3 regions of the Asanoa ferruginea genome follow, and region 3 is predicted to be linked to each of the others. Evidence: predicted binding sites of a transcription regulator. Region 3 holds the regulator's gene; each other region holds the start of a gene.
The links. Region 3 encodes HrcA, which represses chaperone genes, less so after heat shock. Its sites were predicted from a motif close to GGTTNGCACNCTCNNNNNGAGNGTGCNAACC; they were not measured.
Positions count from the first base shown of each region.

Region 1: the regulator HrcA is predicted to act here: its motif matches at 4,934-4,964, upstream of groL (chaperonin GroEL).
Region 2: the regulator HrcA is predicted to act here: its motif matches at 5,663-5,693, upstream of groL (chaperonin GroEL).

Region 1 is NZ_QUMQ01000001.1:564,536-574,157, forward strand. It holds gene DFJ67_RS02760 (SDR family oxidoreductase) at 1-629, shown strand, start outside; gene DFJ67_RS02765 (NAD(P)-dependent alcohol dehydrogenase) at 656-1,651, shown strand; gene DFJ67_RS02770 (lipopolysaccharide assembly protein LapA domain-containing protein) at 1,699-2,034, opposite strand; gene DFJ67_RS02775 (hypothetical protein) at 2,215-2,667, shown strand; gene DFJ67_RS42520 (sigma-70 family RNA polymerase sigma factor) at 2,675-3,100, opposite strand; gene groL (chaperonin GroEL) at 3,258-4,829, opposite strand; gene DFJ67_RS02785 (fatty acid desaturase family protein) at 5,033-6,052, opposite strand; gene DFJ67_RS02790 (STAS domain-containing protein) at 6,123-6,443, opposite strand; gene DFJ67_RS02795 (GAF and ANTAR domain-containing protein) at 6,709-7,443, shown strand; gene DFJ67_RS02800 (GAF and ANTAR domain-containing protein) at 7,466-8,200, shown strand; gene DFJ67_RS02805 (hypothetical protein) at 8,273-8,854, shown strand; gene DFJ67_RS02810 (NmrA family NAD(P)-binding protein) at 8,874-9,622, opposite strand, start outside.
Region 2 is NZ_QUMQ01000001.1:2,816,182-2,825,803, reverse strand. It holds gene DFJ67_RS13395 (glycerol-3-phosphate dehydrogenase/oxidase) at 1-255, opposite strand, end outside; gene DFJ67_RS13390 (S8 family serine peptidase) at 295-2,556, shown strand; gene DFJ67_RS13385 (GNAT family N-acetyltransferase) at 2,567-3,490, shown strand; gene DFJ67_RS13380 (hypothetical protein) at 3,566-3,778, shown strand; gene groL (chaperonin GroEL) at 3,850-5,469, opposite strand; gene DFJ67_RS13370 (cold-shock protein) at 5,963-6,166, opposite strand; gene DFJ67_RS13365 (serine hydrolase) at 6,409-7,254, shown strand; gene DFJ67_RS13360 (gamma-glutamylcyclotransferase family protein) at 7,293-7,628, shown strand; gene DFJ67_RS13355 (GNAT family N-acetyltransferase) at 7,625-8,158, shown strand; gene paaN (phenylacetic acid degradation protein PaaN) at 8,365-9,622, opposite strand, start outside.
Region 3 is NZ_QUMQ01000001.1:193,198-202,819, reverse strand. It holds gene DFJ67_RS00955 (phytanoyl-CoA dioxygenase family protein) at 663-1,571, opposite strand; gene DFJ67_RS00950 (hypothetical protein) at 1,872-2,729, opposite strand; gene DFJ67_RS00945 (enoyl-CoA hydratase family protein) at 2,782-3,564, opposite strand; gene hemW (radical SAM family heme chaperone HemW) at 3,583-4,788, shown strand; gene DFJ67_RS00935 (DUF4870 domain-containing protein) at 4,821-5,387, opposite strand; gene hrcA (heat-inducible transcriptional repressor HrcA) at 5,550-6,569, shown strand; gene dnaJ (molecular chaperone DnaJ) at 6,634-7,770, shown strand; gene DFJ67_RS00920 (16S rRNA (uracil(1498)-N(3))-methyltransferase) at 7,774-8,517, shown strand; gene DFJ67_RS00915 (beta-glucosidase family protein) at 8,687-9,622, opposite strand, start outside.

The sequences.
Region 1 (9,622 bases), 370 kb from region 3:
AGCGGCTTCCGCGGATCGACGTGCTCGTCAACAACGTCGGCGGATACTGGAACACCCGGCACGTCACGGCCGACGGCCTCGAACGCACCTTCGCGCTCAACCATCTCGCGCCGTTCCTGCTCACCAACCTGTTGCTCGACCGGCTGACGGAGAGCGCGCCGGCCCGGGTGGTCACGGTCTCGTCGCAGGCACAGGCCGGCGGGCGGATCGACTTCGACGACCTGCAAGGTGTACGCGACTACTCCGGCGCCCGCGCCTACAGCCAGTCGAAGCTCGCCAACCTGCTGTTCACCTACGAGTTGGCCCGGACGTTGCCGGACGCCTCGGTGACGGCGAACGCCGTGCACCCCGGTGTGGTGAACACGTCGTTCGGCGCCGAGGATCCGGGCTCCGTCCAGCGGCTGCTCGTGCCGTTCCTGCGGCCGTTCATGAAGAAGCCGGCGAGCGGCGCGACCACGTCGATCCAGGTGGCCTCCGCTCCCGACCTCGAGCGGGTGACCGGTCGCTACTTCGACAACGGGAAACCCAGGCGGTCCGCCGAGAACAGCTACGACGAGGCCGCCGCGATCCGACTGTGGCAGGTGAGCGCCGATCTGGTCGGTCTGACCTCCCCGGTGCAACCCTCCTGATCCCCCTTCGGCCCGAGAGGCCAGCCATGTCCACTACCGGCACCATCCTGAACCACGCGATTTTCCAGGACGGCTATGGCGAGGCCGACCTCCTGCGGTTCGCCGAGGTGGCGACGCCGAAGATCGGCGCCAACGAACTGCTGCTGCGCGTGCACGGCGCGGGGCTCGACCGGGGCACCTGGCACATCATGGAAGGCCGGCCCTATCTGTTGCGCCTGATCGGCTTCGGGATGCGGAAGCCGAAGAACCAGGTGCCCGGCATCGACGTGGCCGGCACCGTGCTCGCCACCGGCCGCGCGGTGACCCGGTTCGCGGTGGGCGACGAGGTCTACGGGATCGCGCGGGGTTCGTTCGCGACGGTCGCCGCGGCTCGGGAGGACAAGCTCGCCCGCAAGCCGGTCAACCTTTCCTTCGAACAGGCCGCGATCGTGCCGATCTCCGCCATCGTGGCGCTCCAGGCGCTCACCGATGTCGGCCGGGTCCAAGCCGGCCAGCACGTGTTGATCACCGGCGCGTCGGGCGGCGTCGGCACCTACGCCGTGCAGTTGGCGAAGTCCTTCGGCGCCGAAGTAACCGGCACCTGTCGCACCACGAAGCTCGACCTGCTGCGGTCCCTGGGCGCCGACCACGTCATCGACTACACCCGTGACGACTTCGCCGCCGGCCCTCAGCGCTACGACCTGATCCTCGACATCGGCGGCAACCCGACCCTGTCACGGCTGCGCCGAGCGCTCACCCCGACCGGCACCGCGGTGATCATCGGCGGCGAGGAAGGCGGCAAGTGGACCGGCGGTTTCGGTCGCCACCTGCGGGCCGCGGCCATGTCGCCGTTCGTCTCGCAGCGGTTGGTCATGTTCGCCGCGAAAGAGCGTGGCAGTGATCTCGAACGGCTCACCGAACTCATCGAGGCCGGCACGCTGACGCCGGTCCTCGACAAGACCTTCACCCTGTCCCGCGTCCCCGAGGCCATGCACTATCTCGAGGCGGGGAAAGCCCGGGGCAAGGTCGCCATCACGATCTGAGCCGGGGCCGCCCGCGCCATCCTGGAAGCCCCGGGATGGCGCAGCGGTCAGCGGCGCTGGCGGCGGGCCAGCAGGCGGAGCTGGGTGATCCGGGCGGCGCCCACCACCATGGTCAGGATGGCGGCACCGACCGCGGCGATCAGGAGCGCCAAGGCGAGCGGCAGGCTCCCGTCCATCCAGAGGAAGTGGACCCGCACGCCGCGCGTGTTCTGGAGCATGAAGATGATCAGCACTATCGACAGCAGGGCGGCAGCACAGATCCCGAACCACGCGGTGCCGGTGCGGGTGCGGGGTGTGCGGCCGGCGGCTGACGCCGCGGGCGGCCGAACCGCCTGCGGGGGCACCTCGGATGGGTCTTGCGTTTGGCGCACGTCGTTGGACATGACATCCCCAGGGATCGCCGGTGTGGCAGGCACCTCAAGGTGGGATGTCGTCGAGTCCGGAGTAACCCAATCGTACACCCGTTCGGTCTAAATGAGAGATATCCACCCGCACCGGCGCGGGGTAGCGTCGGCACAGACGCCGATCCTCGGCGCGCGACAACGACCAGAGAGCGGGCAGCGTTGAGTCTGCACCTGTCCACCGCACGCGGCGCGGCACGGCGGGTCGTGCTCAGTTGCGACGTCGCGGGCTGCCCGGTCCAGGTCGAGCCGCCACCCATCGAGTCGTGGCGCAACGACGCTGACGCCCGGGCGTGGGCGCGCGACCACGCCGAGGGCTGGATCCACGATCCGGTCCGGCAGACCGACTACTGCCCGACGCATGCCGCGTTCGGCACCGCCCCGGCCGCCGGCGTCGTGCCGCCGCGGCCGACCACCGCCGCCCGCGACCAGGCCGGCAACCCGCTCGACCGCGACGACTACGCCGAGCGCCTGCGCAGGCGACTCGCCGAGGGCGGGGCCACCGAGGTCGCCGCCCGGCTCCTCGACGAGTTGGCCGCGATCTACCGCGGCGAGACCATCGGCGCGCTCGCCCACGACGTCGCGGCACTCCTGGAGCGAAGCGACCACCGGTAAGCGGCGGTCACGGGGCCAGGCTGGCGACGCGGGCGAAGGTTCCGGGCGCGGTTCGCATCATGGCCTGGCCGTTGCCCAGCAACGCGATGAGCTCGCAGCGGGTGTGTTCGTCGTGTGGCGATGCCCCATCGGCGGCGCGGATCCGGTCGTCGGCGCGGATCCGGTCGTCGGCGCGGATCCGGTCGGCGGCGTGCCGGATGGTGATCGACGCGATCCAGCCACCGGTGTCGCGGGCCTCGACGTCGAGGTGGTGTCCGGCCAGATGCCAGATCTCGACGAACGTCGACCGGGTCACCGCTCGAGCGTCGACCGGTGGAACCACCTGGACCGCATCGCGCCAGACGCGCATGGCCTGGAAGGCATAGAGGGTGCGGAACGCCGCGCGATCGCCGGCCGCGATCCGGGCGATGAGAGCGTGAAGCCGGTCCGTCATGGTGCCTCCGGTGCGTCTCTGCGAGAGTTGACGCGCCGCCGGGGACCGGAGCAGCGAACGGCGTCAGCGTACCTGCCGGGAACGCGCTGGCGGCTTCCGAGCCGATGTTCACCCGGACGGGCCGCGCGCCCCCGGGCGTCGCGACGGTGCAGTCCTTTTAGGACTTCTCGGCGACGAGGACCTCCGTGGTGAGAAAGAGCGCGGCGATCGAGGCCGCGTTCTGCAGCGCGGATCGGGTGACCTTGGCCGGTTCGACGATCCCCGCACCGATCATGTCGACGTACTCGCCGGTGGCGGCGTTGAGGCCGTGCCCCGCCGGCAGTGAGTTGACCTTCGCGACGGCGACGCCGCCTTCGAGGCCGGCGTTGACGGCGATCTGGCGCAGCGGCGCGGTCAGCGCGACCCGCACGATGTTGGCGCCGGTGGCCTCGTCGCCGGTCAGGTCGAGCTTGTCGAACGCGGTGTCCGCGGCGTTGGCCAGCGCGACCCCGCCGCCCGGCAGCAGGCCTTCCTCGATGGCCGCCTTGGCGTTGCGCACGGCGTCCTCAATGCGGTGCTTGCGCTCCTTGAGCTCGACCTCGGTGGCCGCGCCGACCTTGATCACCGCGACGCCGCCGGCCAGCTTGGCCAGCCGCTCCTGGAGCTTCTCGCGGTCGTAGTCGGAGTCGCTCTTCTCGATCTCGGCGCGCAGTTGGGCCATCCGCCCGTTGATCTGCTCAACCTCACCGGCGCCGTCGACGATGGTGGTCTCGTCCTTGGTGGCGATGACCTTGCGGGCCCGGCCGAGGGTGTCCAGCGCGGCGCTGTCGAGAGTGAGGCCGACCGCGTCGCTGACCACCTGGCCACCGGTCAGGACGGCGAGGTCGGCCAGCATGGCCTTGCGCCGGTCGCCGAAGCCCGGCGCCTTGATCGCGACCGAGGTGAAGCTGCCCTGGATCTTGTTGACCAGCAGCGTGGCCAGGGCGTCGCCCTCGACGTTCTCGGCGATGATCACGAGCGGCTTACCCGTGCTCATGACCTTTTCCAGGATCGGTAAGAGGTCCTTCAGGTTGGTGATCCGGTTGTCGACGACCAGCAGATAGGGATCGTCGAGGACGGTCTCCATGCGTTCGAGGTCGGTGGCGAAGTAGGGCGAGAGGTAGCCGTTCTCGAGCCGCATGCCGTCGGTGAGCTCGAGTTCGAGACCGAAGGTGTTGCTCTCCTCGACGGTGATGACGCCGTCCTTGCCGACCTTGTCCATCGCCTCGGCGATCAGGTCACCGACCGTCGCGTCGCCCGCCGAGATGGTCGCGGTGGCGGCGATCTGCTCCCTGGTCTGCACCTCGAGCGCCTGGTTGCCGAGCGCCTCGGTCACCGCGGCGACGGCCTGCTCGATCCCCCGCTTGAGCGCGATCGGGTTGGCACCGGCGGCGACGTTGCGCAGCCCTTCCCGCACGAGCGCCTGTGCCAGCACGGTCGCGGTCGTCGTGCCGTCGCCGGCCACCTCGTCGGTCTTCTTCGCGACCTCTTTGACGAGTTCGGCACCCAGCTTCTCGTAGGGGTCGTCGAGCTCGATCTCCTTGGCGATGCTCACACCGTCGTTGGTGATGGTGGGCGCGCCCCATTTGCGGTCGAGCACGACGTTGCGGCCCCGTGGGCCGAGCGTCACCTTCACCGTGTCGGCGAGGACGTTCATGCCGCGCTCCAGGCCACGACGGGCCTCTTCGCCGAAAACGATCAACTTGGTCATCTGCGCCGATCCTCAACATCGTCGTGCCCACGTGCAGCACCCTGCTCGGGCCGACCTGCGATGACCGCTGCTACGGTCCCCCTCCCGGGGGTCCCATCCCATTCGGTTGGCACTCGCGGTAGGCGAGTGCTAACGACAGTTGAGCACCCATTACCCGCGAACGCAAGCGCCGGCCCGCGGGCGTGGCGCCGGCCGGCCCAGGTTCAGGCCGCGGGTGTCCGGCCGATGGTGTCGAGGTGACGAAGGGCCTGTGCGTAGGACGCGACCAGCCCGGTCTCCAGGTATGACACCCGGTTGACCGCGCAGAACTCCTTGACGATGTGCTGGGCGTGCCGCAGGTTGGCGCGCGGCATCGACGGGAACAGGTGGTGCTCGATCTGGTAGTTGAGCCCGCCAAGGGCGAAGTCGGTCAGCCAATGACCCCGCACGTTGCGCGAGGTGAGCACCTGACGGCGCAGGTAGTCGGCGGCGTCCGCCGTACTCAATGGAGGCATGCCCTTGTGGTTGGGCGCAAAAGAGCAGCCGAGGTAGAGCCCGAACAGTCCCTGGTGTACGGCGATGAACAGCAGCGCCTTGCCCGGCGACAGGACCCAGAACACCAACGTGAGATAGCCGGCGGCGTGCAGGGCGAGCATGGTCAGCTCACGCGCGCGCGGCCGGGTGCGGTCGCCGATCAGGTAGCGGACGCTCGCCACCCGCAGGTTGATCGCCTCCAGGAGCAGCAGCGGGAAGAAACCCCACGCCTGGAAACGGTAGAAGAACCGGGCCACCGGCCCGCTGGCCCGCGCCTGCCGGGTGGTGAAGATCAGCGCACCGGCGCCGACGTCCGGGTCCTTGTCCTCGTCGTTGGGGTGGGCGTGGTGGCGGCTGTGCTTGTCGACCCACCAGCCATAACTGAAACCGACGCCGACGTTGGCGAGCACGACGCCCGCGACGTAGTTGGCCCGGCCGGAGCGGTAGATCTGGCGATGACCGGCATCGTGACCGAGGAAGCCGAGCTGCGTGGAGAGCACGGCGAAGTAGGCGGCGGTGGCGAGCTGCCACCACGAGCTGCCGATGAGGATGAAGGCGGCGATGCCGATCGCGCACATCGCGGCCATGACAATGATCTTGCCGAGGTAATAGCCGGCCCGCCGGTCCAACAGACCGGCGTGCTTTATCTCGCGGGACAGTTCGGCGTACGCGCTTCCCCGGGATACGGGGAGCGCTTGGATCGACGGCATTCGGGCTCCTGCCACGGGTCGGAACGGGGGAATCCGCCGCCGGGGTCCAGGGCTGGCCGGTCAGGGAGAGTTACCCAATTCTCGCGCGGTCGTAACAAGGGGTGGTGTGCGACCGCAGCCACGTGTCGGGCAGGCGATCGGAAAGCGCCGCGATGGAGTCGACCGACGTGATGCGGAGCAGGCGGGTCGTCTGGGGAGTAGCTCGGCAGAACACGGTGACGCAGCTCGGTGGGAGGCCGTTGACGACGCGCACCAGGAAGTTGACGAGGGCGGCGCCGGCGAACGACACCTCCGCGAGGTCGACGAACATCCGCTGGGGGGCGAGGCGGTGCACGCGAGCGGCGGTGGCCGTCAGCACCGGCGTGCAGTCCGCGTCGATTTCGCCGCTCAACCACAGGCACGCGACTGCGCTCTCGGCGCGCAGCGCTAGCGCGAAAAGATCGGTCTTATGCTGAAAGATGGCCATCTCTGCCCTCGGATTCGCCGAATGCGAATGCCAGGGTCTGGGGCACGACAAGCGTAACTCCGGCGTTCGGCTAAGCGTATGGTTGGCCGAACGTGGAAAGTGCCGTCGTCTCACAGAAGGTGCGGCCGCCCATGGCAATGATCCGCCAGCACGCAATCGGTGCCCAACCGCGCCGAGCCGGCGCGCGGCGATGAGCGCGGCGGCCGGCCGCTGGGCCCGAGCCCACGAGTTGATCGCCGAACAGCCCGGCCCGGACGACCGGCCGGGCAACGTCGCTGACCGGCTGCGCCGGATCTGCGGTGCCGGCGCGACCGCACTCACCGCCTCCGGCGTCGGTGTCAGCGTGGTGACCGGCGACGGCGACTGGGGCTTCGCGATCGCGTCCAACCCGGTCAGCCAACTCCTGGAGGAGCTGCAATTCACGCTCGGGGAAGGCCCGTGTGTGGATGCGATGGCGACCCGACGCCCGGTCCTGGTCGCCGATATGACCGGCGCGGCCGCCGATCGCTGGCCGATCTACAGCTCGGCGCTGCGCGAGCAGGGTGTCCGGTCGGTCTTCGCGTTTCCGTTGCTGGCCGGTTCCGCGAGCGTCGGCGTGCTCGACGTCTTCCGCGGCCGGGCCGGCGCGATGAACGAAGAGGAAGTCGCCCAGTCGCTGACCTTCGCGGAGATCGCCCGGATCACCGTCCTCGACGGACAGCACGACGCGCCGGTCGACGAGGTCCCGGACGGCTTCGACGAGAGTCCCGGTTACCGTGCCGAGGTCTTCCAGGCCCAGGGGATGGTGATGGTGCAACTCGGCGTCAGCCTCGCCGAAGCACTCCTGCGGCTGCGCGCCCACGCCTACGGGAACGGCCGCCCGCTGGCCGATGTCGCCCGCGACGTGGTCGCCCGCACGTTGCGCTTCGATCAGGAACACCCATGACAACAGGGGTACGGAGATTGCCGTGACCACTCTTTCCGCGCAGCGCCTGGCCGAGGTGTTCGTCGAGGTCTCCGACACCCTCGTCGACGAGTTCGACCTGGTCGACTTCCTGCACGTGCTCACGCTGCGCACGGCGGAGATCGCGTCGGCCGGCGTCGTCGGGCTGCTCCTCGCCGACCGCAACGGCCACCTGCACTTCATGGCCGCGTCCCGCGAAGACGCCCGGTTGCTGGAGCTCTTCCAGCTCCAGAACGACGAGGGCCCCTGCCTCGACGCGTTCCGCACCGGCATCGCGGTGATCAACACCGACCTGCGCGAAGACGGCGCGCGCTGGCCGCTGTTCGCACCGCACGCCACCGCGGCCGGGTTCCGCTCGGTGCACGCGTTTCCGCTGCGGCTGCGGGCGCAGGTGATCGGCGCGCTCAACGTGTTCGGCACGACTGCGGCTGGTCTGGAGCCCGAAGACGCGCCGCTGGTGCAGGCGTTGGCCGACCTGGCGTCGATCGCCCTCGTGCAGGAACGCACCATCCGGCAGGGGCAGGTGCTGGCCGAGCAACTTCAGGGTGCGCTCAACAGCCGGGTCATCATCGAGCAGGCCAAGGGAGCGGTGGCGCAACACCGCGGCGTCAGCGTCGACGAGGCGTTCGCCCTCATCCGTGGCTACGCGCGAGGCAACAACCGCAAGCTCGGCGACGTCGCCCGGGCCGTGATCACCAACGCGGGCGGCATCCCGGGTCTGACGCGCCCGAACGGCTGACGTTGCGCAGGATCGGTATTTCGGCCCGGCCGGCGTGCTCCTCAGTGGCAACTCACCACCGAGGAGGACCAGATGAGGATCAAGCAACGACTCGCGCTCGGCGCCGGGGTTCTGGCGCTGCTGCTGGCTCCCGCCACCGCCGCGCACGCGGCTCCGGCCGGGAAGCACTGCGTGGTCAGCGCATCGAGCGGCGCGCCGATGGTCTGCTATTCGTCGTTCACGACGGCGATGGCCAACGCGACCGGCGGCCGGGTCACCGACGCGCCCGCCAACCCGAAGGCGGCGCTCAACGACGAGAAGCTGGCGAAGAAGCTCAACGACCTGCCGGCGAAGGCGCCGTCGACCTTGGCCGCGGTGAGCAACATCGTGATCAGCGTCGAATACACCGGCGAGAGCTTCGGCGGCAGCACCCTGACCATCACGGGCACGCACGCCTGTGACGACTTCCTCAGCCCGGTCGAGTTCACCATGACCAGCCTGCCGTCGGGGTGGAACGACGACATCGAGTCGTTCAAGGGCTTCGCCAACTGCGCCGCCATGCATTTCCTGCACATCGGGGCCACCGGGCCGTTCAACGACAACGGGTTCTTCTTCTCCCGCACCTCGTTCCCGAGCTGGCTCGACGACGAGGTCAGCTCGATCGCCTGGACCTGACCGGCGGCGGCGGCGTGCTCTAGGGGCGCGCCGCCGCCAGAAACGTTTCCAGCGTCGTCGGTTGTCGCTCGACCTCGACGAGGGTCGGGGGGTCGCCGTCGACGGTCGCGGCCGTCATGCGAGCGTAGGACTCGGCGGCCTCGGGCGAGAAGCCCCACGACCGGAAGGCCGCCACCCAGTCCTCGCGCGCGACCACCCGCAGTGCGACGGGTCTGCCCAGGACTTCGGCCATGATGGTCGCGACCTCGCGGGGCGTATAACGCAGGGGACCCTCGACGTGCCGGAGGCTGTTTCCCGTCTCAGGGGTCAGGAGCAGATCAGCCGCGATGCGACCGAGGTCGTGCGGCGCGACCATCGGCAGGACGTGGTCCTCGGGGAACATGACGGGTAGCAGGCCGTCGTCGCGTGCGGACGTGAGCACCCCGACCCAGTTGGTCATGAAGTAGGCGCCGCGAACCACATGGGCCGGCACGGGCTGGCGAGCGACCGCCTGCTCGAACTCGTGCAGCACCGACAGGTCGCCGATGCGGTCGCCGGGCTGCGCACCGTAGGTCGACTGGGCGACCACCTGCTCGAGCCCCGACCCGTCGAGCGCCGCGACGATGCTCGACGCCGTGCGGCGCTCCCCCGCGTCGGTGTCGGTGGACACCGGCGCCGGCGGGTTGAGCAGGAAGGCGCGGCGGGCACCGCGGAACGCCGCGGCGAGCGCCGGCGTGTCAGCGACATCGACGACCGCCACATCCGCACCGCGGTCGCGCCACGGTTGCC
Region 2 (9,622 bases), 2.6 Mb from region 3:
CTGCTCGAGGTAGCGCAGGCCGCCGTGGATCAGCTTGCTCGACCGGCTGGACGTGCCGGCGGCGTAGTCACGGGCCTCGATCAGGGCGACCTTGAGGCCGCGCGCGGCGGCGTCGAGGGCGGCGCCGGCACCGGTCACGCCGCCGCCGACGACCAGCACGTCGAACCGCTCGCTGCGCAGCCGGCGCAGGTCGTCGGCGCGCCGGGTCGCGGAGAGGTGGCTCGCGGCGAAGCGGGATATCGCGGGGTCTCGCACGGGTCCACCGTAACCCCGCCGGGCTTTACGCTGGCGCGCATGGCTGCCCCCGCCGAACGCTCGGCCCCGCCGCGTTGGCTCGGCGTGCTCGCCGCGATCGCGGCCGGCGGCTGGCTGGTCCTGGCGACGACGGTCGCGCAGAGCCTGGGCTCCTTGCTCGACCAGCTCGAACTCGTGTCGTCGGTCGTGCTGCCGGCGTGGACCTGGCCGGCGATCGGCGTGGTCGGCTTCCTGCTGATGTGCGTGCCCGCCCTGCTCTCGGCCGCGTTGCCGGTCACGCCGGCCGGGCGCGCGGCCGGGCGGGCCTGGTTCACCGCGGCCGCAATGCTGGCCGTGCTGACCGCGCTGCGGGCCGTGCCGGTCGCGCAGCACGAGCTCTATTTGACGCTGCTCGCGGCGGTGGCGGTCGCGCTCACGGCGGTGGTCGGCCGGCCCGGGCGGCCGGCATCCGGCTGGCTGGGCGTCGCCGGTGGGGTGCTGCTGCTCACACCCTGGCTGTTGCTGGGCGCGCTCGGCGGCGTGCTGGAGACCGTGCTCGCGGTGCTCGCCGCCGCCGCGGTCGGCCGGCTCGCCGCGGCGCTGCTCGGCCCGCGGTTCTGGGAGCCGATGGCGGGCTGGAGCCGGGCCCGGACGATCTGGGTCGGTGGCGCGCGGGCCGGCGTCGCCCTCGCCCTGCTCGGTGCCGGCGTCGGGCAGAGCGGCCCGCAGTTGGCCGTGCTGATCGGCCTGCCGATGGTGGGCTTCGCGCTCGCCGCGCTGCGTGGCGCGGGCGACCCGCCAGTCGCCTGGCTGGTCGGCTTCGGGGTGGTCGGGCCGCTGGCGTTCGTCGACCCCGAGGAGACCACGCTGCTGCTCGCCGGGCGCGACGCGCCGTTCTGGGCGGCGATCGCCGCCGGCGCGGCACTCGCCATCGGGGTGCTCATCGGCATCGGGTACGGGCTGCGCGGGTCATTCCGGCGCCCGGTCGCCGCGACCCTGGCCGGCGTGCTGGCCCTCGCCGGCCTAGTCGTCTACTTCGGGCCGGGGCAACCCGGCTTCGCGGGCGAGCGGCTCTTCGTGGTGCTGTCGAGCCAGGCCGACCTGTCGGGGTTGCCGGCCGGCACCGGCCAGGCGGCGCTGACCGCCCGCACCACCGAGGTCTACCGGCGGCTGGTCGAGCACGCCGACCGCACCCAGGCCGACCTGCGCCGCGACCTCGACCGGTGGCACCTGCGCTACACGCCCTACTACCTGGTCAACGGCATCGAGGTGGACAGCGGGGGGCCGGTGCTGCGGGAGTTGCTGTCCCGCCGCGGCGACGTCGACCGGGTGCTGGTCGACCAGGTGCTCCGGCCACTGCCGGCGCCGGCCCTGTCCCCGCACGTGGGCAACGTGGCCGCGCCGTCGCGCGCCCAGTGGAACCTGGAGCAGGTGCACGCACCCGAGGCCTGGGCCTCCGGCGACACCGGGAAGGGCATCGTCGTCGGCAGTTCCGACTCGGGCGTCGACGGCAGCCATCCCGCGCTGGCACCCGGTTTCCGGGGCGGCGACGACTCCTGGTTCGACCCTTGGAACGGCACGACCGTGCCGACCGACGCGGGCATCCACGGCACCCACACGCTCGCCACCGCCGTGGGCGCGGGTGTCGGGGTGGCGCCGGGCGCGCAGTGGGTCGGTTGCGTCAACCTGGCCCGCAACATGGGCAACCCGGCCCACTACCTCGACTGCCTCCAGTTCATGCTGGCCCCGTTCCCGCCCGGCGGCGATCCGTTCACCGCGGGCCGGCCGGCGCGGGCGCCACAGGTGCTGACCAACTCGTGGGGTTGTCCGCAGATCGAGGGCTGCGACCGGCGCTCGCTGGAGCCGGCGGTGCACGCGCTCGACGCGGCCGGCATCTTCGTCGTCGCCTCCGCCGGCAACACCGGGCCGGCCTGCGGCTCGGTCACCGACCCGCCGGCCATCTACCCCGAGACGTTCACCGTCGGCTCGGTCGACTCGTCGGGCACGCTCGCCGACCACTCCAGCCGCGGGCCGGACAAGCCCGACCTGGTCGCGCCCGGCGTCGACGTCGTCTCGGCGCTGCCCGGCGACCGCTACGGCGCGCTGACCGGCACGTCGATGGCCGGGCCCCACGTCGCCGGCGTGGTGGCGCTGCTGTGGTCGGCCAACCCGGCACTGGTCGGCGACGTCGCGCGGACCCGGGAGATCCTGCGGAGCACAGCGGCGCCGGTGACCGCCGGCGACGTCGGGCCGTGCACGCCGGCCCAGGCGACCGGCGCCGGCCTGGTGGACGCGGCGGCGGCGCTGCGTGCGGCCGGGTAGCCTCCGGCGCGTGGACCATGCGTACCAGCTCGCCGAGCTGACCCCCGATCGCGTACCCGATGTCGTGGCGCTCTGTCAGGTGGCTCTTGATCTTCCCGACGATGCCGCCGAGGCCGAGGCCATCGTCGGCCGGCTGCGGCATCCCGGCCCGCTGATCGGGTCGGCCGGCGAGCGACGTACCACGGGATGGGTCGCCCTTTCCGGTCCTGACGTGGTCGGTGTCGTGCTCGGGTCGACCGGCTACGGCGACACCGCGGTCGGGCACGTCGACCTGATCGCGGTGCATCCCGACCACCGGCGGCACGGCATCGGCCGGGAGCTGCTGGCCCGGGTGGAGTCGGCGCTGGCGGGGTTCGGCGTCGGTGCGGTGGCGTTGGTCGGCAACGCGCCGGTGTACGCGTGGCCGGGGATCGACGTGCGCTACACGCCGGCCATCTGCCTGGCCGAGGCGAGCGGGTACGAGCGGCAGACCGTCGCCTGGAACATGACGGCCGACCTGACGCCGGGCTCACTGGCCCTCGCGCCGACGGCGCCGGCGGAGGCGCGGCTCGCGTCGGCCGGCGTGGCCGTGCGCCGGGCGGTGGCGGCCGACGTGCCGGGGCTGGTGGAGTTCGCGCAGGAGCACTTCGGGCCCGGGTGGGGTGCCGAGCTCAGCGGCTCGGCCGGCATCCACTTCGCGGTGCGCGACGGTGGGGTGCTCGGGTTCGCGTGCTGGGGGTCTTCGCGGCCGTCGTATTTCGGGCCGATGGGCACCGCCGCGGCGGCGCGGGGGCTCGGTGTCGGTGGGGTGCTGTTGCGGCGCTGCCTCCAGGAGCAGCACGCTGCCGGGCTGACCGCGGCGCAGATCGGGTGGGTCGGGCCGGTGCCGTTCTACTCGGCCAACTCCGGGGCGCGGATCGAGCGGGTCTTCTTCCTCTACCGCCGGCAACTCTGATCCGTTTGTAGCCCGCGCGGTGCATTGTGTCGCGAAACGCCGACGCGGCGGCCCGACAACCCCTAACGTGCCGGCATGACCCTCGAAGACGAGCCGGCCGCGGAGTCCCCGGGTCCTGGCGCGTCGGAAGCCTCCGGCGACCGACCGTCGGCGGGCGACCTCCCACCCGACCTCGCGGGCGATCTCCCACCCGACCTCGCCGACGACCTTCCCGATGAGTTACCGGCCGCGCCGCCGCGGGGAGCGACGAGCCGGGCCGACAAGCGCCACAACCAGCGCCGCCGCTAGGCCCTCCCTCGAACAAGCGGAAAGGGCGGCCCGCTCGCGCGGACCGCCCTTCCGTGGTTGTGCTGATGGACTTAGAAGTCCATGTCACCGCCACCCGGCGCAGCCGGGGCCTTCTCCTTCTCCGGCTTGTCCGCCACCACAGCCTCGGTGGTGAGGAACAGGGCCGCGATCGAAGCCGCGTTCTGCAGCGCCGAACGGGTCACCTTGGCCGGGTCGATGATGCCGGCCTTGAGCAGGTCGACGTAGTCACCGGTCGCGGCGTTGAGGCCGTGGTTGGTCTCCAGGTTGCGGACCTTCTCCACGACGACGCCACCCTCGAGGCCAGCGTTGACAGCGATCTGACGCAGCGGGGCGTCGAGCGCGATCTTGACGATCTGCGCACCGGTCGCCTCGTCGCCGACCAGGTCGAGCTTGTCGAAGGCGGTCTTGCCGGCCTGCACCAGCGCGACGCCACCACCGGGGACGATGCCCTCTTCGACGGCGGCCTTCGCGTTGCGGACCGCGTCTTCGATGCGGTGCTTGCGCTCCTTGAGCTCGACCTCGGTGGCCGCGCCGACCTTGATGACCGCAACACCGCCGGCCAGCTTGGCCAGGCGCTCCTGCAGCTTCTCGCGGTCGTAGTCGGAGTCGCTCTTCTCGATCTCGGCACGGATCTGGTTGACCCGACCCTGGATCTGCTCCTGGTCGCCACCACCGTCGACGATGGTGGTCTCGTCCTTGGTCACCACGATCTTGCGAGCGTGGCCCAGCATGTCGAGGCCGACAGCCTCGAGCTTGAGGCCGAGCTCCTCGCTCACGACCTGACCACCGGTCAGGATCGCGATGTCGGTGAGCATGGCCTTGCGGCGGTCACCGAAGCCCGGCGCCTTGACGGCGACGGACTTGAAGGTGCCACGGACCTTGTTGACGATCAGGGTGGCCAGGGCCTCGCCCTCGACGTCCTCGGCGATGACCAGCAGCGGCTTGCCGCCCTGCATGACCTTCTCGAGGATCGGGAGCAGGTCCTTGACCGACGCGATCTTGCTGTTGACGATCAGGATGTAGGGGTCGTCGAGGACGGCCTCCATACGCTCCGGGTCGGTCCAGAAGTAAGGCGCGATGTAGCCCTTGTCGAAGCGCATGCCCTCGGTGAGCTCGAGCTCGAGGCCGAAGGTGTTGCTCTCCTCGACGGTGATGACGCCTTCCTTGCCGACCTTGTCCATCGCCTCGGCGATGATCTCGCCGACGCTGGTGTCACCGGCGGAGATCGAGGCGGTGGAGGCGATCTGCTCCTTCGTCTCGACGTCCTTGGCGATCTTGGCCAGCTCCTCCGCGACGCGCGCGACGGCGGCCTCGATGCCCCGCTTCAGGGCCATCGGGTTGGCGCCGGCGGCGACGTTGCGCAGGCCCTCGCGGACCAGCGCCTGTGCGAGGACGGTCGCCGTCGTCGTGCCGTCACCGGCGACGTCGTCGGTCTTCTTGGCGACCTCCTTGACCAGCTCGGCGCCGATCTTCTCGTAGGGGTCCTCGAGCTCGATCTCCTTGGCGATGCTCACACCATCGTTGGTGATGGTGGGAGCGCCCCACTTCTTCTCGAGCACGACGTTGCGGCCCTTGGGGCCGAGCGTCACCTTTACGGCGTCGGCGAGGGTGTTCATACCCCGCTCGAGGCCGCGGCGCGCCTCCTCGTCGAACGCAATGATCTTGGCCATACGGCGTTGTCCTCCTGGACACTCACGGTCGCCGCAGCCTGGTCGGCCACGGGGAACCGCCTGTTGTACGCACCTTCGGACGTCACTACCTGGCGACAGTGACGTCCGCCGGCCGGGCCGGATAGCCCGCGACGACCGGCCCCATGCCGCGCCCGTCTCTGTAGGGCATCGGCGGTGGCCTCACCGCCCCGACCATTGGCACTCACGGTTGGCGAGTGCCAATGACTTGTTTAGCACTCGGACCAGGCGAGTGCAAGCGAGTCGACCTCCGGGGCGGGCCGCGTCGATCCCTAGATGATCATGGCGTGGCGACCCGTACCCCATCTGGCGTTTTATGACTCGTCAATGGTTGAAAGGCATCGCTGTCCGCAATGGGCAAAGTCGCGAATAGATGGCAATGCTACGGAAGTAAAGACAAAGCAGCGCCGACCCCGTTCGCGGGATCGGCGCTAGGTCGTCACGGACCCGGGTGGGGTGCCCGGCTTGGCTTCGCTCAAGCGATTAGGCGGACCTGCTCCGCCTGCGGGCCCTTCTGACCCTGCGCGATCTCGAACTCGACGCGCTGGCCGTCGTCGAGAGACTTGTAGCCGTCCATCTCGATCGCGGAGAAGTGGACGAACACGTCCTGGCCTCCATCGACCGCGATGAAACCGTAGCCCTTTTCACTGTTGAACCACTTGACGGTGCCCTGTGCCACGGTGCACTTCCTAACCTTTGATGCGCCTGCCGGTCCAAGACCGCCCATTCGCGGGTGTAGGTGAGCCCTCGAACATTGCGGCCGAAATCGTAAGGTACACGAGGAGTGACGACCGTGCACTACCCCAAAATGGACACCCTGAGCGCCCGGACGGGCCGCTCGCTCGTTAACCGAACGTGTTGCGAGGCAGACACGGCGCGCAGCCCGGCCGGCACCGCTGCCACCGACGGAACGCGGTCCCGGTGCTGGCGGCCGTCCTGCTGATCACCGCCGCCACGGCGCTCGCGATCTACTACGTGACGCCGAAGCAGCAGGTCACGGTCGCCGCGGCCAAACGACCCTCACCCGGCGCCGACCGGGCCCGGGCGCACCCGATCCGGGTCGGCACCGTCGACGTGCCGGTCGAGGGGTTCCTGTCGTGGGCACTGCTCGACCGGCAGAACGGGCACATCACCGGGTCGCCGAACATGGCCGAGCCAAGCGACACCATGTCGATGGTCAAAGCTTGGCTGGCCGCCGATTATTTAAGAGTTTCCGCAGAGAAAGGCGAGGAGCCTTCGGGTTTTCGCTTGGGACAGCTCACCATCATGATCCGCGACAGCGACAACGCGGCAGCCATCGAGGTGTATGAACTAGCCGGCGGCCACGACTCGATCCTGCGCATGATCGAAATATGCGGCCTCACCGACAGCCAGGCGCACCCGAACAACTGGAGCAACACGGTGATCTCGGCCCGCGACACGGTTCGCCTTGCATCATGCATTGCCGACGGGCGAGCGGCAGGCGACCGGTGGACGCCTTGGCTTCTATCGGAGATGCGCGGCGTACGCGGAACCGGCGATTTCGGTGTTCGCCGCGCCTTACCAGAACCGGCATCGTCCGAAGTAGCGATCAAGAACGGCTGGCTACTTCGCGACGAAGACGGCCTCTGGCACATGGCATGCCTGGCGGTGACAGATCGGTGGGCGATCGGAGTGCTGGTGCGCTATCCCGGCACCCTCGGCTTCGACTACGGCGCGAACGTCTGCCAGGCGGTCGGCGCCCAACTGCTGGCCCCCACGACCCGGCTGGCGTCCCCGTCCCCCTGACGGCGACCACCCACCAGCGGCGCGGCAGGATCGCTCCCATGCCACTGCTCTTCTCCTACGGCACCCTGCGCAACCCGGCGGTCCAGCGCGCCAACTTCGGCCGGTTGTTGCACGGCCGCGACGACGCCCTGCCCGGCTACCGGATGACCCTGCTGGAGGTCACCGACCCGGATGTGGTCGCGCTGAGCGGCACGGCACGCCACCCGGTGGTCGCCCCGACCGGCGACCCCGGCGACCAGGTCCCCGGGGTCGTCTTCGAGCTCACCGACGCGGAACTGTTGGCCGCCGACGGCTACGAGGTCTCCGACTACCGCCGCGACCTGCTGCCCCTGGCCTCCGGCGCCGAGGCCTGGGTCTACGTGAGCGCCGCGTGACCACCGCCCTGGACACCCGCCGCCTGCCGGCGGCGGTCGAGGTCCGCCGGGTACGCCCCGGCGACGCGGCCATCACCCGCGCCCTGCGCCTGGAGATGCTCGCCGACTCCCCGCTCGCCTTCCTGGAGACGCTGGCCCAGGCGGCGGCACGCCCCCACGCCGAATACGCGGCCCGGATCGCCGAGCACTCGACCGGCGACCGGGTAGCCCAGTTCATCGCCGTGGCCGACGGCCGGGTGATCGCCCACGCCGGCGGCACCGCGATCGCCGACGAGCCCGGCGTGACGGTGATCTTCGCCGTCTATGTCACCCCGACCTGGCGCGGCAAGGGCCTGACCTCGGCGCTGACGGCCGCGGTGAGCGAGTGGTCGCGCACGGCCGGCCGCCCCGACCTCATGCTGGAGGTGGTGGTGGGCAACGACCGCGCGGTCCGCGCCTACGAACGGGTCGGCTTCGTCGACACCGGCGTGCGCCTCCCCCACCCGACCACGGCGGCCATGACCGAACTCCAGATGCGCCGCCGCGCCTGATGCTTAACCCGCAGCCGGGCGTGTCGTCATGGGTAGCGGCCAGGTTCAACGAGCCCACATGTTCTTTTATGTGGCTACACAAAAGAACATGTACGCCGCGACAACACCTAGCCGGGCCAGCCCGACACGCCCGGAACAACGCCACGCCGGCCCGAGCCCCCGGGCGGCCCTGAGCCAAGTTCGCTCGGGGGGAGTGGGTGGGCGAGTTAGGCGGTGTGGCGGCGGGACTGGACGATGCGGAAGCGGTTGCTGACGTAGGCGCCGTCGGTTAGGGCCGCGTTCGCCGCCGGGTTGGCGCCCGTCGCGTGGAAGTCGGAGAACGCCGCGGACTGGTTGACGAAGACGCCGCCGGTCAGGTTGCAGCTCAGGTGGACGCCCGCGTCGAGGGATGCCGACTCGACCGCGGACAGGACTGACTCGTCGGTCGAGTAGACCGCCGCCGTCAACGCGCCCTTGGCCAGGACCGTCGAGCGGAAGATGTCGATGCTCGACGTCGTCGAGTCGGTGGCGATGACGAAGGTGATCGGGCCGAACCACTCGCGGCCGTAGGTTTCGCTGTCGGCCGCGGTCAAGGTGACCACCGTCGGGGTGCGGACCACGGCCTCGGCGAAGGATGGGTGGGTGACCGGGGCCGACGGGAGGACCGCGGTGCCGACCGCCTCGACCTCGGCCAGGCGGGCCAGGACGCCGTCGTTGACGATCGCGCCGGTCAGCTCGACCGCGCGGGCCGGGTCGCCGGTCAGTTTGGCTACCACCGCCGCGATGGAGTGGGCTACCTCGTCGAAGGTCTTGTGGCCCTGGTCGGTTTCGATACCGCCCGCCGGGACCAGGATGTTTTGCGGTGTGGTGCACATCTGGCCGCTGTAGAGGGTGAGCGAGAAGCCGATGTTGCGGCACATTCCGGCGAAGTCGTCGGTCGAGTCGATCACGATGGTGTTGACGCCGGCCTTCTCCGTGTAGACCGAGGCCTGGTGGGCGTTGGTCTCCAGCCAGTCGCCGAACTCGGTCGAGCCGGTGAAGTCGATGATGCGGACGGCCGGGTCGAGCGCCAGGGTCTTGGCCAGGCCCTCGCCGGGTGCCTCCGCGGCCAACTGCACCAGGTTGGGGTCGAAGCCGGCCTCTTCCAGGGCGGCCCGGGCGTAGCGGACCGTGATGGCCAGCGGCAGGACGGCGCCGGGGTGGGGCTTGACCACGACCGGGTTGCCGGTCGCCAGGCTGGCGAACAGGCCCGGGTAGGAGTTCCAGGTCGGGAACGTGTTGCAGCCGATGACCAGCGCGACGCCGCGCGGGACGACGTGGAACGTCTTGGTCATCCGCAGCGGGTCGCCCTTGCCGGCCGGCTTCTCCCAGCCGGCGGTGGCCGGGTGGCGGGTCATCTCGGCGTAGGAGTAGGCGAGCGCCTCCAACGCGCGGTCGAGGGCGTGTGCCCCGCCGGCCTGGAACGCCATCACGAACGCCTGGCCG
Region 3 (9,622 bases):
GCGTCCTGCGGAGCGGCGGTCTTGACCCGCGGACGTGGCAGGGGCGGGCCCCCGAGGGCGCGGCGCGGTGAGCGGCGGTCTTGACCCGCGGACGTGGCAGGGGCGGGCGCCCGAGGGCCCGGGCCGGTGAGCGGCGGTCTTGACCCGCGGATCTGGCAGGGGCCGGGCCGCCGAGGGCGCGGCGCGGTGAGCGGCGGTCTTGACCCGCGGACGTGGCAGGGGCGGGCGCCCGAGGGCCCGGGCCGGTGAGCGGCGGTCTTGACCCGCGGATCTGGCAGGGGCCGGGCCGCCGAGGGCGCGGCGCGGTGTCCGGCGATCTTGACCCGCGGACCTGGCAGGGGCGGGCCCCCGAGGGCCCGGGCCGGTGAGCGGCGGTCTTGACCCGCGGACCTGGCAGGGCGGGCCGCCAAGGGCGCGGCGCGGTGTCCGGCGGTCTTGACCCGCGGACCTGGCAGGGGCGGGCCGCCAAGGGCCCGGCGCGGTGAGCGGCGGTCTTGACCCGCGGCCCTGGCAGGGCGGGCCGCCGAGGGCCCGGCGCGGTGAGCGGCGGTCTTGACCCGCGGACGTGGCAGGGGCGGGCCCCCAAGGGCCCGGCCCGGTGTCCGGCGGGAGCAACGGTCGTGCTCCCGGCGGACCCGGGCCGGATTGATGTTTCTAGAAGATCAGCGGAGCCACGGGACGCTACGGTCGAGCAGGCCCCGCGTCTTGAGCTCCTTGCGCAGCGGGATCTCGTCGTCGATGTAGCCGTCCCAGTTGATGCCCCAGTAGTTGGCCGTGTGGCCGCCCTCGCCCAGCAGCTGGCGCTGCACCGGCGTGCGGTTCTGCCACCACTGCGAGGCCAGGTCGGGGTGCAGCTCGTCGAGCGGGCGGATCCACCGATAGGTGTAGCCGACGAAGAGCATCTTGCGGGTGATGGTGGACAGGTTCGTCGAGCGCGAGTGCCACTGGCGGCGGTCGAAGATGAACGCGTCGCCCGGGTTGGCGGTGATCTCGACGGTGCCCTCGGGGTCGGGGTTCTGCACGGTCAGGTCGGCCGGGCGGGGCAGCGAGTTCCACAGGTGGCTGCCCGGGATGACCTTGGTCGCGCCGCGGCCCTTCTCAGAGAGGTCGGAGAGGACGTAGGCCACCTTCAGCGAGAACATCGGCCGCGGGAGGTTGGGGTCCATCGTCTCCGGGTCGGAGTTCTGCCGGTAGCCGTCCTGGTGCCAGCCCCAGTAGGGCTTCTCCGGCTCGAGCGCCGGCGGGGTGACGTCGAGGTGGTTGTGGTGCGTGTAGATGTTCCAGCCGGCCAGGCCCCACATGTAGGGGAACGCGATCGGGTGGGTCAGCAGCTCGCCGAACAGCTCGTCACGGTCGAGGAAGCCGAGCAGGTGCAGCGTGCCGTCCTTGGTCGTGTTGCCGGCGGCCTTCTCCTCGGCGTAGACCCGGTCGACGGCGGCTTCCAGCGCGGCGCGGTGGTCCTCGGTCAGGACGTTGCGCAGCAACATGAAGCCCTGCTCGTGGAACTCCTTCCGGTCGACCTCGCTGATCGGCTCGTAGCCTGTGCGGCCTGCGTAGTCGAACACGTGCATTCCTCCTCGTGACGTCGCCAGGGCCGTCACTCGACCGTCGTTCGGGCCGCGGGCGGCCCCGGATGCGGCGCTGAACCCGAAGGGATTTCGCGCACCCCGGCGATGCTAGAGGCAGTTGTTGTGCCGGAAAGACTCCGTTCGGCCGAAGATCGACGGCGATCGGCGGATCGGCACGATATGGAGGGGCATCACTACGGGCGGCGATCTTAGGTCGCCCTAAATGCCCACAACCCAGACACAAGATCATACAGAAAGTGAGATAAAACTCAGTCTTGGGCGATCGGGCGGTTCACGGTCACGTCATACGTCGGCGAAGACCTCGGCCTGGACCAGGCCCGCGCCCACGCCCTCGATCGGGGACCAGCGGCCGCCGTCGGCGGACCATTCCATGCCCGCGAAGCGGACGCTCTTCACGCCGTGGTCGGTGGCGTGGGAGACCAGCCAGTGCGCGTAGCGCCAACCGGCCGTCGCGTCGGTGGCCGCCACCGCGAAGCCGGCCGCCGCCGGCACCGTGTCGACCGTGCCCCAGTCGAGTTTGAGCACCTTGGCCAGCGACGTGGCCGCCGCCGTGCCGCGCATCAGCGGCTCGCCCGGCACCGTGCAGGCGACCGCGTTGGCGGACCGGCCCAGCAGCGCCGCCGCCAGCACGCCGGCCTCGTCGGCCCACTTCTCGTAGGCCTCCGGGTAGGCCGAGCGCTGCACCCGCTGCGCCGCCTCGGTCACCCGCATCTCCTGCCAGCCGCGCACCTTCTTCAGGCCCGCGTAGAACCGGGTCGCCGAATAGCGCGGGTCGCGGATCTGCTCCGGCGTGCCCCAGCCCTGGCTCGGCCGTTGCTGGAACAGGCCGAGCGAGTCTCGGTCGCCGCCGGGCAAATTCTCCAGCTTCGACTCCTGCAACGCCGTCGCCAGGGCGATCACCACACCGCGTTCCGGGACTTTCCGGCGTACGCCGACCGCCGTGATCGTGGCGGCATTGGCCATCTGTGCGGCGTCGAGGGTGACCGGCGGGCTGTCGTCTCCGGATTGGACGGTGCAGTCGCGGGTCGCCGAGGGGAGGCTGATCTTGGGTGTCTTGAAGTCACGTGAGCTGAGGAAAACCGCGAAAGCCGCGATCAGGAAGAGCGCGACGATGCCGACAATGGGCCCACGACTTCGCACCCGCCACCTCCTTGTCGCACAGGTTACGACGGCGGGGCGACCGTGCGGAACGTCATGGCGCCGGTACCCACGCCGGGTCGCGCTTTTCCCGGAACGCGGCAACGCCCTCGCGGCCCTCCTGCGAGAGGAAGTAGCCGACCGAATGGGCACCCAGCTCGGCCGCGTCTTCCCGGACCGACGGCAGCGGGGTGCGGACCAGCAACTCCTTCGTGCCGGCCAACGCGCCCGGTGCACCGCGCACCAGGGCCGCGCAGTAGGAGCGCACCGTCGCGTCCAGCTCCTCGACGCCGACGGCGGCGGTGACCAGGCCGACCTCGACCGCGCGGGCACCGTCGAACAGCTCGCCGGTCAGGTAGAGCGCCTGGGCCGCCCGCGGGCTCAGCCGGCGGAGCACGGTGGCGGAGATGACCGCCGGGATCACGCCGAGCCGGACCTCGGTGAACGCGAACGTCGCCTCGTTGGCGCAGATCGCGATGTCGGCCGCGGCGATCAGGCCGAGCCCGCCGGCCCGCGCCGGGCCGCCGATCCGGGCGACGACCGGCTTGGGGCACTCGGCCACCGCCGCGAGCACGTCGCCGAGCATTCCGACCGGGACCTTTCCCGAGGCGTACGCCGCCGCGGTCTCCTTCAGGTCGGCTCCTGAGCAGAACACCGGGCCGGTGTGCGAGAGCACCACCACCCGCACCGCGGGGTCGGCGGCGGCCGTCGCGAGGGCGGCGGTCAGCTCGGTCATCAGCGTCGTCGACAGCGCGTTGCGGTTGTGCGGGCTGTCCAGCGTGAGGGTGGCCACGCCGCGGTCGGTCTCGACCCGTACGAGAGGATCCCCGGATGTCATGTGGCGCACACTAGTGGAATGCCCGGTCCTCTTCCCGACGGCGAACCGATGCCGCCGGACGGCGCGTTGCCCGCGTCGGCCCTGAACACGGTCGGTGCGCGCGGCTTCGGCGTCTACGTGCACGTGCCGTTCTGCGCCAGCCGGTGCGGCTACTGCGACTTCAACACCTACGCACCGGGTGACCTGCCGGGCTGGCGGCCCGAGGGCTACGCCGACACCGTGCTGGCCGAGCTCGAGCTCGCCGCGCGGACGCTGGGCGACGCACCGGCCGTCGACACCGTCTTCGTCGGCGGCGGCACGCCCACGTTGCTGCCCACCGGCGACCTGGGCCGGATCATCGAGGCGATCGACAAGATCTGGGGGCTCGCGCCGGGCGCCGAGGTGACCACCGAGGCCAACCCCGAGTCGGTGACGCCGGCCAGCCTGCGGGCGCTGCGGTCCGCCGGCTACACCCGGGTCTCGCTGGGCATGCAGTCGGTGGCGCCGGGCGTGCTGCGGGTGCTCGACCGCAAGCACTCGCCGGGCCGGGCGGCGCAGGCCGCGACCGAGGCCCGGGAAGCCGGCTTCGACCACGTCAACCTCGACCTGATCTACGGCACGCCGGGTGAGTCGGCCGACGACTTCGCGGCCTCGCTGGCGGCCGCGATCGGTGCCGGCGTCGACCATGTCAGCGCCTACAGCCTGATCGTGGAGGACGGCACCCGGCTGGCCGCCCGGATCCGCCGCGGCGAGCTGCCGCAGCCCTCCGACGACGTCGCCGCCGACCGCTACCTGGCCGCGGAAGCCGCGCTGACCGCGGCCGGCTTCGGCTGGTATGAGGTGTCGAACTGGTCCACCACGGAGGCCGGGCGGTGCCGGCACAACCTGCTCTACTGGACCGGCGGCGACTGGTGGGGTGTGGGCCCCGGAGCGCACAGCCACGTCGGCGGCGTGCGGTGGTGGAACGTCAAGCACCCGGCCTCGTACGCACAGCGGCTGGCCGACGGCGTCTCGCCCGGCGCGGGCCGGGAGGTGCTCACCGCCGACGATCGGCTGACGGAAGACGTCATGCTGAGGATGCGGCTGGCCAGCGGCCTGCCGCTCGACGTGCTCGACCCGGCCGGCCGGGCCGCCGCGGAGCGGGCCCGAGCCGACGGGCTGCTGACGGTCGACGGCGACGCAGCGGTGCTGACCCTGCGGGGCCGGCTGCTCGCCGACGCCGTCGTCCGCGACCTCCTGCCGTAGGCGACCGCGAGCAGCCGCCTACGGCAGTCGGGTTACTTGATGATGCTGATGCTCAACGGGTAGCGGTAGAGCTGCCCCTCGTTGGCCTTGACGCCGGCGATGATGCCGAAGATCACGGCGATCAGCGTGGCGATCGGGAAGATGATGAAGCCGATGGCCAGGCAGGCCGTCGCCCAACCGATGATCGAGACGACCGACCACACGATCTGGAAGTTGAGCGCCGCGACGGCGTGTGCGCGGACCGCGGGCGAGGTGTTGCCCTTGGCCAGCATGGCAACCAGCGGCGCGACCCAGCCGAGCGTGCCCGTGCTGAAGAACGCGAGCGCCGCGCCACCGAGGTGGGCGACCAGCGCCCAGGTCTTCTCTTCACTGTTGGCGTAGCCCGAAGGGGCCGCGCCACCGTAGTAACCACCCTGCTGGGGCGGGTAGCCGCCACCCTGCGGAGGCGGATAGCCCCCCGGCGGCGGGTAGCCACCGGCGGGCGGATAGGCACCGGCACCCGAAGTGGGCGGCGGGTAGGCGCCGCCACCCGAGGTGGGAGGCGGTGCGGCGTTGGGATCCGGGTAACCCTCACCGGGTGGCCGGGGCGGCTCAGTCATGCCCGACACCGTAGGGGTATCGATCAACCCGCGCCAGATGCGAGTTCTGACTTGTTGTCGACAGCTTGGCCACGGCAAACAGCGATCATCGCTTGGTGGACCGGTGCGTCGTAGACTGGCACTCGCTACAGTCGAGTGCCAGAAGGCTGGAGGGGGTGACGCATGGCTCTCGATGACCGCAAGCTCGACGTGCTCCGCGCGATCGTCGAAGACTACGTGTCAACCCAAGAGCCGGTCGGAAGCAAGGCCCTCGTCGAGCGCCACCAACTGGGCGTTTCCCCGGCGACCGTGCGAAACGACATGGCTGTTCTCGAAGAAGAGGGCTACATCCGCCAGCCGCACACCAGCGCCGGCCGGGTGCCCACCGATCGTGGCTACCGGCTGTTCGTCGACCGGCTGTCGACCGTCAAGCCGCTGAGCCCGGCCGAGCGCCGGGCGATGGAGCGGTTCCTGGTCGGCGCCGTCGACCTCGATGACGTGGTGCACCGCACGGTGCGGCTGCTCGCCCAGCTCACCCGCCAGGTCGCGGTCGTGCAATATCCGAGCCTGGCCCGGTCGTCGGTGCGCCACCTGGAGCTGGTGCCGATCTCCACGACCCGGTTGATGGTGGTCATGATCGCCAACACCGGCCGGGTCGAGCAGCGGCAGGTCGAGTTGCCCACGCCGATCGACGAGAGCCAAGTCACCACCCTTCGCCGGCTGACCAACGAGAAGCTCTGCGGATGCAAGCTTTCCGACACTCCACCGCTGGTCCAGTCGTTGGTCGAAGAGTCGTCGCCCGAGTTGCGGGCGGCCACCGTCGCGCTCTCCACGGTGTTGCTGGAGACGCTGGTGGAGCGGCACGAGGAACGTGTGGCACTGGCTGGCACAGCCAACCTGACCCGCGGCGGTCTGCTCGACTTCCAGGGTTCGCTGCGCCCGATACTCGAGGCGCTCGAGGAAGAGGTCATCCTGCTCAAGCTGATCGGCGAGGTCGAGCCGATCACCCGGGTCCGGATCGGTGACGAGAACGAGATCGACAACCTGCGGTCGACCTCGATCGTGAGCACCGGATACGGACCAGGGGTTACCGTCGTCGGCGGGCTGGGTGTGCTCGGGCCGACCCGGATGGACTACCCCGGCACCATCGCCACCGTGCGCGCCGTGGCACGCTACGTAGGCGAGCTGCTGGCCCAGAACTGACACCCACCCCCACCTGATCATCGGCGGCCGGCACAAGCGAGACGACATGAGGACTCAGAACACAGTGGCCAGGGATTACTACGGGATTCTCGGCGTCGCCCGAGATGCCAGCGACGACGAGATCAAGCGCGCCTACCGCAAGCTGGCGCGTCAGTTCCACCCCGATGTGAACCCCGATCCGGCGGCCGCCGAGAAGTTCAAGGAGATCAACGCGGCCTACGAGGTCCTCTCCGACGACCAGAAGCGGCAGATCGTCGACCTCGGCGGCGACCCGCTCGCGCCGGGTGGTGGCGGTGGGCCGGGCGGCCCCGGTGGTGCCGGCCCGTTCGTCGGCTTCCAGGACATCATGGACGCGTTCTTCGGCGCCGCCGGCGCGGGCGCGCGCGGCCCCCGGCCGCGCACCCGCCCGGGCGCCGACGCGATCCTGCGGCTCGAGCTCGACCTGCTGGAGACCGCGTTCGGCGTCGAGGCGCCGATCACCGTCGACACCGCGGTGCTCTGCACCACCTGTTCCGGCGCCGGCACCGCGGCCGGCACCCACCTGGCCACCTGCGAGACCTGTGGCGGCCGGGGCGAGGTCCAGTCGGTCCAGCGCACCTTCCTCGGCCAGGTCGTCTCGTCCCGGCCGTGCACGGTCTGCCAGGGCTACGGCACGGTCATCCCGCACGCCTGCCCGACCTGCGCCGGTGACGGCCGGGTCCGCACCCGCCGCTCGCTGACCGTGAAGATCCCGGCCGGCGTCGAAGACGGCATGCGGATCCGCCTGGCCCAGCAGGGCGAGGTCGGCCCGGGTGGCGGCACCGCCGGTGACCTCTATGTCGAGATCCACGAGCGGCCGCACGACGTCTACTCCCGCAAGGGTGACGACCTGCACTGCCGGGTGACGGTGCCGATGACGGCGGCGGCGCTCGGCACCCGGCTGACGATCAAGACGCTCGACAGCGAGGAGACGGTCGACGTCAAGCCGGGCACCCAGCCCAACTCGACGCTGCGGCTGCGCGCGCGGGGCGTGCCCCACCTGCGCGGCGCCGGGCGCGGCGACCTCTACGTGCACCTCGACGTGCGCACCCCGACCAAGCTGTCCGGCGACCAGGAGAAGGCGCTCCGCGAGTTCTCCCGGTCCCGGGGCGAAGAGGTGGCCGAGCTGACCAAGCAGGGCGGCTTCTTCTCCCGGATGCGCGACGCGTTCAACGGGCACTGACGGTTGAGCCGGCCGCTCTTCCTCGTCGACGCACTACCCGAGGGCGACGAGCTGCTGCTCGACGGCCCCGAGGGGCGGCACGCGGCCACCGTGCAACGGATCGGCGCGGGCGAGGAGCTGCTGCTGGCCGACGGCCGGGGTGGCACGGCGGAGGCGGTGGTCACCGCCGCCGGCAAGAACGCGCTGACCCTGAGGATCCAATCGCGGGCGTACGAGCCGGCGCCCGACCCGCGGCTCGTCGTCGTGCAGGGCATCGCCAAGGGTGACCGGGGCGAGCTGGCCGTGCAGGCGATGACCGAGGTCGGCGTCGACGAGATCGTGCCCTGGGCGGCCGCCCGTTCGGTGGCCCGGTGGCGGGCCGAACGCGGTGGCAAGGCCCGCGACCGCTGGGTGGCGACCGCCCGCGAGGCGGCCAAGCAGTCGCGCCGGGCCTGGTGCCCGGCGATCGGCGGCGACCCCGACGAGTCGACCGCCGTGGTCGCCGGCCGCCTGGGCCGGGCCGCCGCCGCGTTGGTGTTGCACGAGGAGGCCGCGGCACCGCTGGCCACGGTCGCGCTGCCGGCCCGCGGCGACGTGGTGCTGGTGGTCGGGCCGGAGGGCGGAATCGCGCCCGAGGAGGTCGCCGCGTTCGAGAAGGCGGGCGCCACCGCGGTGCGGCTCGGGCCGACAGTCCTGCGCACCTCGACGGCCGGGGTGGCCGCGCTGTCGGTGCTCAGCGCCCGGCTGGGGCGCTGGGGCTCCACATAGGAAACTCACAGGAACATCGAAATAAGTTGACGGCCGGCGCCCACGGGGGAAGGCGCCGGCCGTCCCATATACGAGACCACATCACCCGGTCTTCAGCAAGTCCGGGTTCCCCGTTCGAGCGATTTTCGAGTGTGCGCCATTTGCCGACCTGGGCAAGATCGACGTTCAGTCACACATCGACCGTCGCCGTCAGTTTCGGGTCGTTCACGTTGGCCGAGGCCTCGACCCGGTAGCTGCCGGAGACCGTCTGCCAGCCGCCGTCCCAGACCTGGAACGTCCGCTCCGGCAGCGGGATGCGCACCGTCACCGACTCGCCCGGCTCGGAAGACACCCCGGCGAAGCCGGCGAGCCAGCGCCGCGGCCGCACCGGGCCGCCGTCGGCGGTCGGGGCCACGTAGACCTGGACCACCTCGCGGCCGGCGCGGTCGCCGGAGTTGCGCACGGTGACCACGGCTTCGCCGCCGTCGACGGCGAGCGACTCGTAGGACCAGGTCGTGTAACCGAGGCCGTGTCCGAAGGGGAACAGCGGCTCGGCCGTCCAACCCCGGTAGCCGATCAGCACGTCTTCGGCGTAGGTCAGCGTCCCGTCGGTGGGGGTGGTGGACAGGACGGGCAGGTCTTCCATCGCCCGGGGCCAGGTGGTCGGCAGCCGGCCGCCCGGCTCGGTCACGCCGAGCAGCACGTCGGCCAGCGCGGCACCCGCCTCCTGACCCGGGAACCAGGTCAGCAGCACCGCGGCGACGTCGTCGACCCACGGCATCAGCACCGGCGAGCCGGAGTTGACCACGACCACGGTGCGCGGGTTGGCCGCGGCCACCCGGGCCACCAACTCGTCCTGCCGGCCGGGCAGCGCCAGCGTGGTGCGGTCGAAGCCCTCGGACTCGACCTCCTCGGTGGTGCCCACGACGACGACCGCGACGTCGGCGTCGGCCGCCACCCGGGCGGCCTCGTCGAGCAGCGTCTCGTCGTCGGCGACCGGGCGGCCGTGCCCGAGCGTCAGCGTGACGAAGCCGTGCCGGCCCGGGTAGATCTTGTGGGTCAGCACCACCTCGACCGGCTTGCCGGCGACCGCCTCGACCGGGAACCGCTTCTCCACCGGGGTGAG